DNA from 3 places in the Rothia sp. HMSC065G12 genome. Region 3 is predicted to be linked to each of the others. Evidence: riboswitches for the same ligand, from Rfam matches in the RefSeq annotation. Region 3 holds a riboswitch; each other region holds the start of a gene.
The links. A riboswitch is a leader RNA that binds a small molecule or an ion and turns the genes downstream of it on or off. The one in region 3 is predicted to bind S-adenosylmethionine.
Positions count from the first base shown of each region.

Region 1: another riboswitch for S-adenosylmethionine. It lies ahead of HMPREF2804_RS04210 (bifunctional o-acetylhomoserine/o-acetylserine sulfhydrylase); the one in region 3 lies ahead of HMPREF2804_RS03395 (nuclease PIN).
Region 2: another riboswitch for S-adenosylmethionine. It lies ahead of HMPREF2804_RS09525 (methylenetetrahydrofolate reductase); the one in region 3 lies ahead of HMPREF2804_RS03395 (nuclease PIN).

Region 1 covers NZ_KV804813.1:272,958-277,354, reverse strand. Annotated here, with positions in the region: gene HMPREF2804_RS04215 (homoserine O-acetyltransferase MetX) at 1-537, opposite strand, end outside; gene HMPREF2804_RS04210 (bifunctional o-acetylhomoserine/o-acetylserine sulfhydrylase) at 635-1,981, opposite strand; SAM riboswitch class IV at 2,091-2,204, opposite strand; gene HMPREF2804_RS11285 (ABC transporter ATP-binding protein) at 2,785-3,405, shown strand; gene HMPREF2804_RS11280 (hypothetical protein) at 3,438-3,788, shown strand; gene HMPREF2804_RS04195 (ABC transporter permease) at 3,785-4,397, shown strand, end outside.
Region 2 covers NZ_KV804818.1:125,635-130,031, forward strand. Annotated here, with positions in the region: gene HMPREF2804_RS09515 (sugar porter family MFS transporter) at 1-153, opposite strand, end outside; gene HMPREF2804_RS09520 (aldo/keto reductase) at 273-1,274, opposite strand; SAM riboswitch class I at 1,764-1,872, shown strand; gene HMPREF2804_RS09525 (methylenetetrahydrofolate reductase) at 1,950-2,861, shown strand; gene metE (5-methyltetrahydropteroyltriglutamate--homocysteine S-methyltransferase) at 2,904-4,397, shown strand, end outside.
Region 3 covers NZ_KV804813.1:81,522-85,918, forward strand. Annotated here, with positions in the region: gene HMPREF2804_RS11265 (SWIM zinc finger family protein) at 1-565, opposite strand, end outside; gene HMPREF2804_RS03380 (hypothetical protein) at 610-897, opposite strand; gene HMPREF2804_RS03385 (hypothetical protein) at 921-1,247, opposite strand; gene HMPREF2804_RS03390 (hypothetical protein) at 1,270-1,596, opposite strand; SAM riboswitch class IV at 1,861-1,989, shown strand; gene HMPREF2804_RS03395 (nuclease PIN) at 1,968-2,246, shown strand; gene HMPREF2804_RS03400 (PIN domain-containing protein) at 2,251-2,685, shown strand; gene HMPREF2804_RS03405 (cell division protein PerM) at 2,977-4,397, shown strand, end outside.

The DNA of each region.
Region 1 (4,397 bases), 190 kb from region 3:
GCCGAGCGATCCGCCGATGACGTGGTGAAAACTCTTAATCCCCAACCGGGCGATAAGTTCGGCTTCGGCTCGTACCGAGTCGCGAATAGTGACGTGAGGAAAGCGTGATCCCCAGGGTTTTCCGGCGCCCGGGTACCCCTCGGGTACGATGCTTGCCGGGCCGGTTGAGCCGTAGCATCCACCCAGGATATTGGGGGCGATCACAAAATATTTGGTGGTATCGACCACCGCGCCCGGCCCCACAATACCTTCCCACCAACCATCACTTTCGACTGCGCGAATACTGGGTGCAGGCATATCTGATGTGGGAATCCCGCGCGAAACATGGGTGTCACCGGTGAGGGCGTGCAGAATAAGAATCGCGTTGTCCCCAGCTTCGTTAAGAGTCCCCCACGTCTCGTAGCCAATGTTCACCTGTGGAAGCACGGTACCGTTTTCGAGGGTGAAATCACCGATCGCCATCTGCCGCAGGTACCCCTGAGCGCTGGGATACTGCAGCTGCGACAGATAGGTGGCGTGTACGGTATTTTCCGTCATGTTTTCTCCTGGGTAACCGGTAGTTTTGGTAATGGCAGGCGAGAAACCGATACCGCGACCGGGCACTTACTGTGCAGCCCGGTCGCGGCGGTGCAGGTTAGGCGTTCAGAGTCGCAAAACCCAATTCAAGATCTGCGATAATGTCGTCAATATTTTCGATACCTACAGAGAGGCGCACAAAGTTTTTGCTCACACCGATTGCCTCTAGCTCTTCCTCGGAAAGCTGCGAGTGGGTGGTGGATGCAGGGTGAATAACAAGCGAACGCACATCGCCGATATTCGCTACATTGGAGTGCAGCTGCAGAGCATCCACAAAGGTGCGAGTCTGTTCCAGGTCGGCGTCTTTGAGGGTGAATCCCACAACGGCACCCGGTCCCTTCGGCAGGTACTTCTGGGATCGCTCGTACCAGGGCGAGGAAGGCAGACCGGCCCAGATCACCTGATCGACCAGCGGATGCTCCTCCAACCAGTTTGCGACCTTGGTCGCGTTCTCGATATGGCGTTCGATGCGCAGGGAAAGAGTCTCCAGACCGATACCAATGTTGAAGGCGTTGGTTGGAGAGATCGCCGCCCCGGTGTCGCGCAGAAGCGAAACCCGCGCCTTGAGAATATAGGAAAGGTTCGCACCAAAAGCGGAGTCTTTGCCCAAGTCACGGGCATAAACTAGACCGTGGTAACCGGGGGCAGGTTCGTTGAACTTGGGGAACTTTTCGGGATTGGCTCCGTAGTCGAAATTCCCGGAGTCCACGATAACGCCGCCGATTGAGGTGCCGTGCCCACCCAGATATTTTGTGGCGGAATGGATTACAACATCCGCACCAAATTCGATGGGGCGCACAAGGTATGGGGTGGGAACCGTGTTATCGACGATTAGGGGAACGCCATTGTCGTGGGCGATCTGGGCGATAGGCTCGATGTCGAGCACATCGTTCCGGGGGTTAGGTACGGTTTCTCCGTAGAAGAGTTTCGTGTTGGGGCGAACCGCATCGCGCCATTGCTGCAGGTCGTCCGGGTTTTCAACAAACGTAGTTTCAACGCCGAGGTCGGCAAGCGTGTATTTAAGTAGGTTGTAGGTTCCCCCATAAATTGATGGGGAAGCCACGATATGGTCGCCCGCACCCGCAATGTTGAGAATCGCATAGGTAATAGCTGCTTGGCCTGAGGCCAGCAAAAGCGCCCCTACTCCCCCTTCAAGGGATGCGATGCGGTTTTCGATAACCTCTTGGGTGGGGTTGTTCAGACGGGTATAGATAGGCCCAAGCTCAGCTAGAGCAAAACGGTTAGCGGCCTGTTCTGCGTTCTCGAAAACGAACGAGGTGGTCTGGTAGATAGGTAACGCCCGAGCTCCCGTTGCAGCATCCGGTGCCTGCCCCGCGTGAATCTGGCGGGTTTCAAATTTCCAACCGGCGGGGTTGGCGGGAGTCGGGACTGTAGTGTTGCTCATGCGAAGCTCCTTGTGATAGTTCAGGGGGCCGCATGCCGATTTCGGTACAGAGTTCTTAGGTTTTCTTCTCTGCAAACGAAAAAACGATGTACCAGAATCGGGCACATCGGTCCCGCGCTTGCGTTGTACTTTGTGTTCAACGCCTGGTCCTCACCCAGGGCACCCCACCGCGGAGGAGGGTTGCCGGCCAGCTAGCTGGGGCTTATCACTGGCTCTCATGACCTGCATCTAGAGTTTCATAGGAAGCGCACATGGTCAAGCGGGATGCGTGTTTTCGGCGCATTGTTGCAAAGATGACGTTTTATGAACTGTTTTCGCGACAGCCTATTGTTTGGGAGAAACACCAATACTTATGCGCTTGTGACCGTGCCTATGTTGTACCCGAACCGCTAAAGCCATGTGATCTGCCGTTAGCCGTCGCTAAATTACCATCAGTGTAGGCAATCGTGAGCCATGCTACACTGATGGAAACCTTGAATCTAGGAGTGATGAGGTATGACCTCCCGCTAAAGTCGCACCGGCTCGCGGAATGCCCGCCCAGATGGTGGGCTCTAAAAATTTTAGAAATAACCCTGCTTTGGTTCGATACATTTCAGAAGCGCATAGTGAGCGCTTGGGACACCAAAGTTCTGAGGGTTTTATTGTTATACCTTCCGCACCTGCAGCCGGTGACTTGGGATTATTCAGGCACTAAGAAGTGCCTCTCTCACGACTATTCATCTCACCCGTCCCACGTATTGCAGGCGTGCGAACACCATGCTCAAGCGGCTTCGGGTGACTAAGCACCGCAAGGTTTTATCACAATGTCTACAATTCTTGACGCGGCACAGCTATGCCGCACCTTTGGCAAGGGTGAACGCGCTTTCACCGCTGTCGATAATGTTTCACTCAGCATAAGTTCCGGCGAAATTCATGCTCTGCTCGGTCCCAATGGAGCGGGGAAAACAACGGTTGTACAGATGTGCGCAACACTGCTGACTCCCACAAGCGGTACCGTTCGCATCGACGGGGTGGATGCGCTTGCACACCCCCAGCGTGCGCGCGCATCCCTAGGGCTTGTACTCGGCGGGGATACCGGGTTCTATCCGCGAGCATCCGCCCGCGATAATCTTCTCTTCTTCGCCGACCTTGCCGGAGTTAGCGCGCGCAAACGCCGTACCCAGGTGGCGAGCGCTTTGGAACGGGTCGATCTTGCAGATGTCGCCGCGAAGAAGGTACAAGAGTTTTCCCGCGGTATGAAACAACGTCTGCACATCGCGCGGGCACTGCTGGGCGAGCCAAAACTGCTGCTTTTGGATGAGCCGACGAATGGGCTTGACCCAGATATTTCGCTGACAATACGCCAGCTAATTCGCGCCCTCGCTGATGACGGCACCGCCATTTTACTCACGAGCCATCTGCTGGGGGCGAGATTGAGGAGTTAGCGCATCGGGTCACGGTCATCGGTGCCGGTCGCATGGCGGTTTCGGGCACAGTGGCGGATATTACCGCGCACGCCGGGATCTCCGTTACCACCGTGGGGCGTGTGGATGCGAATGCCGGGCCGGTGCTTCAAGAACTTGCTCGGTCTTTGGGCGATGCGGGAACAGTGTTGCTGACCCCGCGCGGCAGCGAGTGGGAGATCACCGTGTACTGGAATGAACGTTCTGTTTCGGAAAAGCCGCACCCCTTCAGTACCGAACACGCAGAGGCTCTGCTGACCCGTATTCTCGCTGAGCGTGAGGTTCAGATGCTCACACCACTGTATACTCGCCCAGCCACTCTCGAAGAGGCATACCTGGCCATGGCGGAAGGACTGAAACGATGAACCGGCAACTTCGCTTGATGTCTTTTTCTCTGCGCCAATTCCTCACAGTTCCCTACTTCCTACAATTACTGCTGCTGAGTACCTTTGGGGCGACGGCCCTGCAGGCGCTCGCCGCCGGTGCCTGGCCAGTTGATGCAACCCCCGCCTGGACTCGCGCAGGTATTATCGGCACCTGGAACATGTGCATTGTTAGTGCCGGAATCCTCAACTTTGAGCGCTACCGGGGAACGTTCGTGTATCTGCTCAATGGTGCCGTGAACCCGCTGCGGGCGCTCGCAGCGGTGGTCTCAACTGCCTCCATTTTTGGGCTTGCCGCCCTGCCATTGGCCTGGGTTTTCTGGGCGCTGTGCACCTTCTCGGTAGATTTTACAGACTTTACTCAGGTGGGTGCACGCTATCTGGTGGGTCTTTCGCTGCTGTGGATCTCGTGTCTGGCGGTGACCTTCGTGATTGCAGGGTTCTTTGTGGCGACCCCGAACGCTATCGCCTATGAGGAGCTGCTGCTTGTGCCGGTTTTCGTGGCTTCCGGGGTGCTTTTTACCGAGAGTTCCGCGCCTGCATGGCTTGATGGGCTCGGCACGCTGATTCCGATTCAGGCACCCGTGAAGG
Region 2 (4,397 bases), on a different contig from region 3:
GGTGTCGTACCCGAAGAGGAGCCCGCCGAAGGTTGCCACCAGCGCGATAACGCCCAGGCGGCGTGTATGTGCGCCCTGCCCGAGTGGGGGTAGTGCACTGGCGCGGTTTGGCGGCTCGGTGGTGATGCTCATGCGGGTATTTTTGTCTTTCATGAGGGGTCTTGTACGGCACAGATTGAGAGACCGCACAGTTTTAAACGCTTGCTGGCTTGGGTATATTCCCGATTAGTTATATTCCCATTTGGCTATATTTGCAGTGGCGAAGGAGATTGTTAGAAAAGCGCGATGCTTTCAGGCGCTGGGAAAATCTCGTTGAGCCGCACCAGTTCGTCATCGTTGAAACGCACACTTGCGGCCTGCGCGTTTGCGTGTACTTGTTCGGGGGTGGTTGCCCCGGCGATCACACTGGCGACGGGGTTCTGCTGTTTAAGCCAAGAGATGGATGCTTGAACCTCTGAGACCCCTAAGTCGGCACAGAATTCGCGGTAGGCATCGAGTTGTTCCCAGTCGGCTTGCGCGAGTACCTGCGCTTTGGAATGCGACAGGCGCGACCCTGCCGGGATGCTGTCACGGCGGTATTTTCCGGTCAAAAGCCCGTTGGCAAGCGGGAAATACGGGAGCACCCCCAGCCCGAAGTGGCGGGCGGCGGGAAGAATTTCAAGTTCGGCGCGGCGATCCAGCAGGTTGTAGTGGTTTTCGGCGGCGATAAACCGCTCAGTGCCGAGTGTGCGGGCGAGATGCTCGGCGTGGGCAAGCTGCCACCCCGCAAAGTTGGAGTGCCCCAGGTAACGAACCTTTCCGCTGGTCACGAGCGTATCTAGAGCAGATAGGGTTTCTTCCAGCGGGGTGTTCGGGTCGGGGCTGTGGTAGAAATACAGGTCAATGTACTCGGTTCCCAGGCGGCGCAGTGAACCTTCGACGGCACGCATGATGTATCGGCGTGAGCCGCGCGCATCCCAGTCGTTGCCGTTGAGGGTACCGGTGGGAAGCCCGAATTTGGTGACGATAATCAGGTCATCGCGGTTGAGATTGAGTTCGCGCATCGCGGTACCGAACATGGTTTCTGACAACCCGGGTTCGGCACCGTACAGGTCGGCAATATCGAAGAAGCCGATGCCCGCCTCGACTGCGGCGGCGATCACGGCGTTGGTGCCTTCCTGAGTTTGAGTGGGGGTGCCGGGGCGTCCCAGATTGTTGCAGCCGATTCCGACGGAGGGCACGACCAGCCCGGAGTTACCCAGGCGTGCATATGCGGGAGATTCGATGCGTTCCATACATTTACTCTACCGTGTTTGACAGTATGTGGTCGCAACATGACGTTCACGGCGCTCTGCAACTCCCTAGAGTAAGACCGGAAGCAGATAAAGAAGGGCCCCGACATATGCGCATATCCTGTGAACCTGCAGACTCACGGGTAGAGGCGGTCGGGGGACTCTTACACATAGTTTACACGACATGTTTTCTCAGAACAATACCCGATTTTTCCTTGTAGAATGCCTTCTCCCTCTCGCCGCCGCGTCACCTCCTCTGTACTCTTCGCGAGCAGATAACATTCCGCTATCTGCTCGTCGAAATATTATCTGCTCGCGGCTGAACTTGCGGCTAAATCAGGTGGTGGATTCAACGCACTGACCCGCACCTCCGCGAGCCCGTATGACGTATTGTTTCGCCGCATCCCACAATATTAAGCGGTTATGACCGCTCGACGACATGTGCCGACATATTCTTGCTGGCACCGCGCATCCTGCCTAAAATAAGAACGTTATCTATCCAGAGCGACCGAGAGATCTGGCTCTTAGACGTCGCAGCAACCTCGCCAGCCTCCACCCATTGGGTGGACGGACAAGGTGCTCCCGCCAGAACCGATAGAAGTGAATTCCCTTCGCGTCTTGCTAAGATTCGGCGTACCTTCGGGCACGCTTCTATCGGGTGAACACGGAGGAATGAAAATGACGACAGTTCACCCGGCTCTTTCTTACGAGCTGTATCCACCACGGTCGCACGCAAGCTGCGATTCCTTGCTCAAAACCATCACCGAGCTTGAGCAAACCAACCCGGATTACGTTTCCGTCACCTATTCGGGCGATGCTCAACGCCGCCAAAAGACGTTGGCTCTGCTCGATCACCTGGTGCATGAAACCTCGCTGAACCCGCTGGCGCATCTAATCTGCGTGGGGCATTCCGTGGCCGATTTGGAACGCTCGGTTCGTCTGATTCTGGGGCTTGGAGTACGCGGGTTTCTGGCGCTGCGCGGCGATATTCCGCCCGAAGACACGCGCCCGCTTGAGCTGCCTTTTGCCCGCTACCTGGTGGAGCTGATTCGCAGGGTGGAACGTGAGGATTTCGCGCATCTTGCTGCGGGGAAGGTGTCGATTGGGGTTGCGGCGTACCCGCATAAGCACCCCGAATCTTCCTCGCTTCTTCAAGATATTGAGATTCTGCTTTCAAAACAGCGTGCCGGGGCGGATTTCGCCATCACCCAGGTTTTCTTTGAGACCGAGCGCTATTCGGGGCTGGTGGATGCTGCGCGCCTTGCCGGGGTGGAGATGCCCATTATTCCCGGCATTATGCCCGTTACCTCGCTGACTCGGCTAACGAAGCTGTGCGAGCTTGCCGGGCTTGAAGTGCCGCGCGAGCTGGCGCATCGCCTGGAAACCGCGAGCGATCCGCGCGAGCTGCACCGCATCGGCGTGGAACATGCACTCGACCAATGTCGCAAGGTGCTTGATGCTGGCGCCCCCGGCCTGCATTTCTTCACATTTAACGAGCATGAGGCTGTGCTGGACGTACTCGAAGAACTCGACGTTCCGCGCTACTCGAACCGTTTCAAACTCCCCCTGAGCGATCTTCAATACCTCTAAACTCCCCTTTTATTTGACACCCTCCCACAGTAAGGAACTAGGATGACCCGCACCCCATTCCCCGCAGCAACCATCGTTGGTTACCCCCGCGTGGGCCGTTTCCGCGAGCTGAAGAAGGCACAGGAAGCGTTCTGGAAAGGCAAAATCACGCAGGATGAACTGCGCCAGGCGGCCGCAGATGTGCAGCGCACCTACTATGACCGTGTGATCGAGCGCGGTCTTAGCGCCACCGATTCGTCTATTCCGGCGACTTTCTCGTACTACGATCAGGTGCTCGATGCCGTGCGTCTTTTCACCCTCGTGCCCAAGCGTCTTGCCGACGCCAAGGATGCGCGCGGCCTGCTCGATCTGCCCGGATACTTTGCGCTAGCACGCGGCACCGAGACGCTGCCTCCGCTGGAGATGACGAAATGGTTCGATACGAACTACCACTACTTGGTGCCCGAGATCGGTCCGGATACCGAGATCAAGCTGAATCTTGAGGCTATTGACGAGCAGCTTGAAGTCGCCAAGGAGCACGGGGTGACGGTGCGCCCGCAGCTGGTCGGCCCGCTCACTCTGCTTCTCGGGGCGAAAGCCGAGCAGGATTCGCCCGAAGGGTTCACACCGCTGGATCGCCTGGACGATTTCGTGAAAGCCTACCGGCAGGTGCTCGCCGAGCTGGCGGCACGCGGCGTGCAGTGGGTGCAGCTCGACGAACCCGGCCTGACCGTGGACCGCGACATTCCCAACGCCAAAATCGCCGAATTGGCGCGTAAAACTTACACCGCGTTGACAGCCGAAACGAACCGCCCCGCAATCCTGGTGACAAGCCCCTACGGCAACCTGCGCGAGAACCTGCCCGCGCTGTTAGACACCGGTATTGAGGCGCTGCATCTCGACCTGGTTTCCACCCTCTACGATGCCGAGGCGCTGACCGCCTTCAAAGACTCCGGCGTAACCCTGGTGGCGGGTGCCATTAACGGGCGCAATATTTGGCGTGCCGACCTGCGAGCACTCTTGCACGCGCTCCAGAACATTAACGGCGGTGCGGTGGCAGTTGCATCCTCAACCTCGCTGCAGCATGTGCCGCACGATCTTGACCTTGAAGACCCCGCCGATGTGCCCGTAGACGGTCTGGCTTTTGCCGACCAGAAAGTCGCCGAGATCGTGACTCTTGCCCGCGGTCTTGCCGACGGTGAGTCTGCGGTTGAGGCAGAGTTGAAGACCGCCGACGAAGCGCTGGCACGTTTCACAGCGGATCCGCGTAAGCATAATGCGGCAATCCGTGAGCGTGCCGCATCCGTGAAACCGCAGGATTTTGAGCGTCCCGAACTGAAGATCCGCCGGGATGCCCAAGCCGATCTGAATCTGCCGAAGCTGCCGACCACAACCATTGGTTCGTTCCCGCAGACCGGCGATATTCGCCGCCACCGTGCAGAGGCGCGTGCCGGTAAAATCACGCAGCAGCAACTTGACGAGTTCCTGCGTGAAGAGATCGCCTCCGTTATTAAACTCCAGGAAGATTTGGGCCTGGATGTGCTCGTGCACGGTGAG
Region 3 (4,397 bases):
CCATATCGCGCCGCCACACCGAAATTTTCGAGGGCGAAGAATGCGTATTCTCGTGGTCGTTCAGGGGGAGAGGTTTGGGATCGGTGGTGAGCGAGCTTGCCGAACGAATCGCCCCGGATGCGCGCAACGCCGCCAGGGGATCGTCGGCTGCCTCCGCAACCTGTCGCGCGGTATCTTCTGGGCTCTCCGGGTTCATAGACTGGCGGATGCGGCCGCCGGGCGTATTGTCGAGGGCTTTCCGCGCGGTTTTGGCACGGTCGAGTGCAGTGAGCATGAGGGCGACGGCGTGCTTGCAGTCGGCGGCGACCGGGCATGTGCATCGTGCGTTGAAAAGATTGGAATCGGCGTCCGAACCCGGGAAGAAGCGAATACCTACCTCATAGGGGATAGGGGTACTCCCGTTCACCAGACCTTCCAGCGTATTTTCGTCTTCGTCGTAGGTGTATCGCACCACTTCACGCTGACGGGCATAAGCAAGCCCGCGCTGGTATGCCTTATGCCCCGCCTGCCGAATAATCTGCGCAACGGTGACGGGGATATCGGGGAAAGGGTTTGGCGCGCTCACCGTTCCATTATCTCAAGGGTGTCAAAGAATCGCGCGGTAATTCGTTATGAGGTCTGTCCATGATGCGCTGAGCGTTTTTTACATGTATTTTTGATGGATATTGTGAAGAACATAATAAAAGTGATAATGCCGGTGAGGAAGCCAACGCATAAGACACTCATGGCGAGGGTAGCGGCTGCCTGTGTGAGAGGACTCGACCCCTTGGGCTGGACGCCCCTCCACTCGAAGGCATGGTACTCAACGACTGATCCCCCGCCGGCTAGGATGAACAATCCAATACCGAGAATGAGGAGTAGTGCAGCTATTGCCCCGACCATACGTGCAGTTTTCATGCTTTCCCCTTGAGTAACTGACTTTATGGATTCATCTGGTCCCGTTCTTTTGCCAAGGGTGTTTTATTCTGCTCAACATGCTTATTTTGTGCCTTGCGTGCCTTCTTGGTCGCCGTTGTGAAGAGCAGAATAAAGGTGATAATGCCGGTGAGGAAACCAATGCCTAGGAACCATAGGCTCAGATTATTAGTCGCCATGACGAGCGGACTTGCTCCTGCGGGATCGACACCCCTCCACTCGAAGGCGTGGTATTCCACGAGTGAACCCCAGCCGGCTAGGATGAGCAATCCAAACCCGATAACCAGAAGTACTGCGGCTACTGCTCCAACTATGTAGATAGCTTTTTTCATGAGCGCTCCTTAGATACTGGCTCTATAAATCGATCTGGTTCTGACCTTCTTCCAAGAGGTTTTGAACCTGTACAGGATGCTTTTTGTGCGTCTTGCGGGAGTTCCTGACCGCCGTGGTGAAGAACGGAATCAAGGCGATAAAGCCAGTAAGAAAGCCGGTGCCTAAGAACCAGTAGCTGAGGTTGCCGGTTGCTCGCGTTAGGGGACTTGCTCCTTTATGCTGTACACCCCTCCATTCGAGGGCATGATACTCCACGAGTGAGCCCCAGCCTGCCAGGATGAACAAGCCAAACCCAATGATCAGAAAAATTGCGGCCACTATCCCCATGATCTGTACAGTCTTTTTCACAGTTATCACTCTTTCTTTCCGGAAGCGTAAAGCAGGCGTGACATGGTGATATATCAGAGGCAAGATAAATTTCTGTACATTACCCAGTGTGCCGTGATTCTTCTCGAATGTGTAGACCTGCTCTGAAGACCCAAAACTTCACACTACGCCGCCATGAGGCGGCTATATACAGGTATGCATTCATAATCGCGTTATGTAAATCACAAGAGTTTGACGGGTTCGCACGTTTACAGATTCCTGAAAGCTGTTGTAACCTGGATTCAGCTTCAAGAGTTTCGACTGATAAGCTCCGACTATGGTCGAACGCCAACCCCATGTTCACGGGTGGCTCGGATGACGAAGCGGTTTGTATTCGCCGCCTCAGGTGGCACTTGGTACAGGCAAGAGCAACGCGAAAGGAACGCGCATTCGGCGCATGGTTGTCAATGTACAACAGCTCTTCATCTCCAGCATCCCCCCTTACTCCTGCACGCTCTTATCAGGAAAATCTGCGTGCCGCATCTGTGCCCGCACGCGGCGGTTACCAGGCAGTAAGTATTCAGGACTACGCACGTATTTCTTCTAAGCGCGACGAATTCCTCAATTTTCTGCTTCTTCCCAACCCCGAGGGTATTCCTGCCGTCGAATATGCCGGTCTGCGCGTAGCATAGGGGTATGAGCGCCTCAGGACTGCTTCTCGACTCGGATGTTCTCGCCGAGATTCGTAAAGCTACACCAGATTCCAAAGTTGTTGCCTTTCTGCGCCGCCGCGCCTATAAACACCTCTACATTTCGGTATTGAGTGTAGGCGAGCTCAAAGGACTCTACCCCTACCCAGAGACCGACCGTTGGATTGCCGAACTTCTCGACAGATTCGCCGACCACATCATCAACGTGGATGCCCGCGTAAGCCTCGAATGGGCGGGACGCAGCGCCCCGCGCGGCATCCACAGTCACGGACGTAAAGATGCCGAGCCCCTGCCCACCGCCGCCCTCGAAGGTCTGATGGCGGCGAGCGCCCAAGCTCACGACCTCGAAATTGTTTCTTCAAAGGCTGAGGTGTACCGGTCCTGGGGCGTGCCCGCGGTGAATCCGTGGATTGAAGACTAAATCTTCCGCACAGTATTTTCACCGTAAGCGCCGGGGAAGTACCTGCGTGTTCGAGAAAGCCGTGAGAAATGCTCGGCACAGTTAGCTGTACGCGCTGCCGCATCGGTGAGAGCGCATCAGTAACGTTCGTGTAACCCCTATGTTCACGGTGAGCGGTTAACGAAGGTTAGCCGCCATTTAACCGGAACTATTTCCCCGAAAGCCCAGCAGGCTCACACGCGCTGACAGGTTTCATGGCATGATGGAAGAACGATGAAAAGTAGCTCTTCTACATCCCGGTATTCTGCCCCTATGCCACTCTGGCTGCAGGGCATCGTTGAATTAGTTTTTACCGCCGCGCTTTCTTTCGGGCTTGTGCTCGTTCTGCTCATGGCGGTGTGGTTTACCAACGGTTTTAACCGCATGGATTTTCCCGCACTCGCAACTCTTGCCTCCCACCTGTGGCTGCTCATGCACGGTGTGCCGCTGAATATTCCGAATGCTTTCGGCATTATTCTGCCGCACGGCATGCTCACACTGGTACCCATGGGGCTGAGCATTATTCCGGTGCTCTTATGCTTTAGGTCTGGGCGAAAACTGGCGCGCGCATCCTATGAGGGGGAATTCTTCAAGCCCGTACTATTAGGGTGCGCTGCCTACGGTATTTTTGCTGCCGTCGCCTTTGCGTGGGCGAGTACCGAACGGCATCTGCTGGGTATTGTTGGTGCGGCGTTGATTCCGCAGATAGTGGTGCTGGTCGGGTTGATCTGGGGCGGCTACTATGAATCGCGTTCGCTCGCCCGTATGGTGGGCGTGAACACCGCCGAACAGATTTCGCAGATGAGCCAGTACTCGCGATGGGCGAGCTCCTATGTGTGGTCGATTGTGCGTGCCTCCATGGTGGCGATTTTCTCGCTCATTATGGGCGGTGCTCTGGTGCTGGTGGTTGCCATGATGATGCGTTGGTCGCAAATCGCAACAATTTACCAGGAACTTCACGCCGGGCCGGTGGGGGCGCTCGCCGTGACCCTGCTGCAGCTTGGTTACCTTCCGAACTTGGTGATCTACGCGATGTCGTGGACTACCGGCGCCGGGTTTGCGTTCGGCGTGGATACACATGTGGGTTGGTCGCAGACGACGATGGGCGATCTTCCGCTCTTTCCGGTGCTGGGTGCTATCCCTGAGAGCCTGGGCTGGATAGGGTATGCGGGTCTGGCGGTTTCGCTGGGCGCCGGAGCCGTTGCCGGTTGGTGGTTCTTGCGTGAAGGTGAAGACCACGTGGAGGAGTGGATCACCATGAAGGTACGTTACCGGGTGATTGCGCTGCCGCTTTCTTCGCTCGTGTTGGGTTCGCTGGTGGGTGTGCTCTGCGGCGTGTGGGCTTATATTTTGGGTTGGATTTCCAGCGGATCGTTGGGTGTGGGGCGTTTTACCGAGGTAGGCGCATCGCCCGCAGCTTTCGCCGTGGCGACCGCAATAACCCTGGGTGCGGGTACCGCGTTGGGTAACCTGCTGTGCCATGTGCTTCTTCCCGACAGCAGTCGTGAGCTGCCGCGTTTTGCCGATGAACGTCCCAATCTGGGCAGTCGCATGAGCGAGATGCTGCAGCAGCGTCGCGCGGCGCGGGCAGAGCGTGAACAGCTCAGGAACGATGAGCAGGAACGCGAGGCACAAGAACGTGAAGAGCAGGCGCGTGAGCGGGCTCAGCAGCGGCGCGAACGAGTCAAACAGGT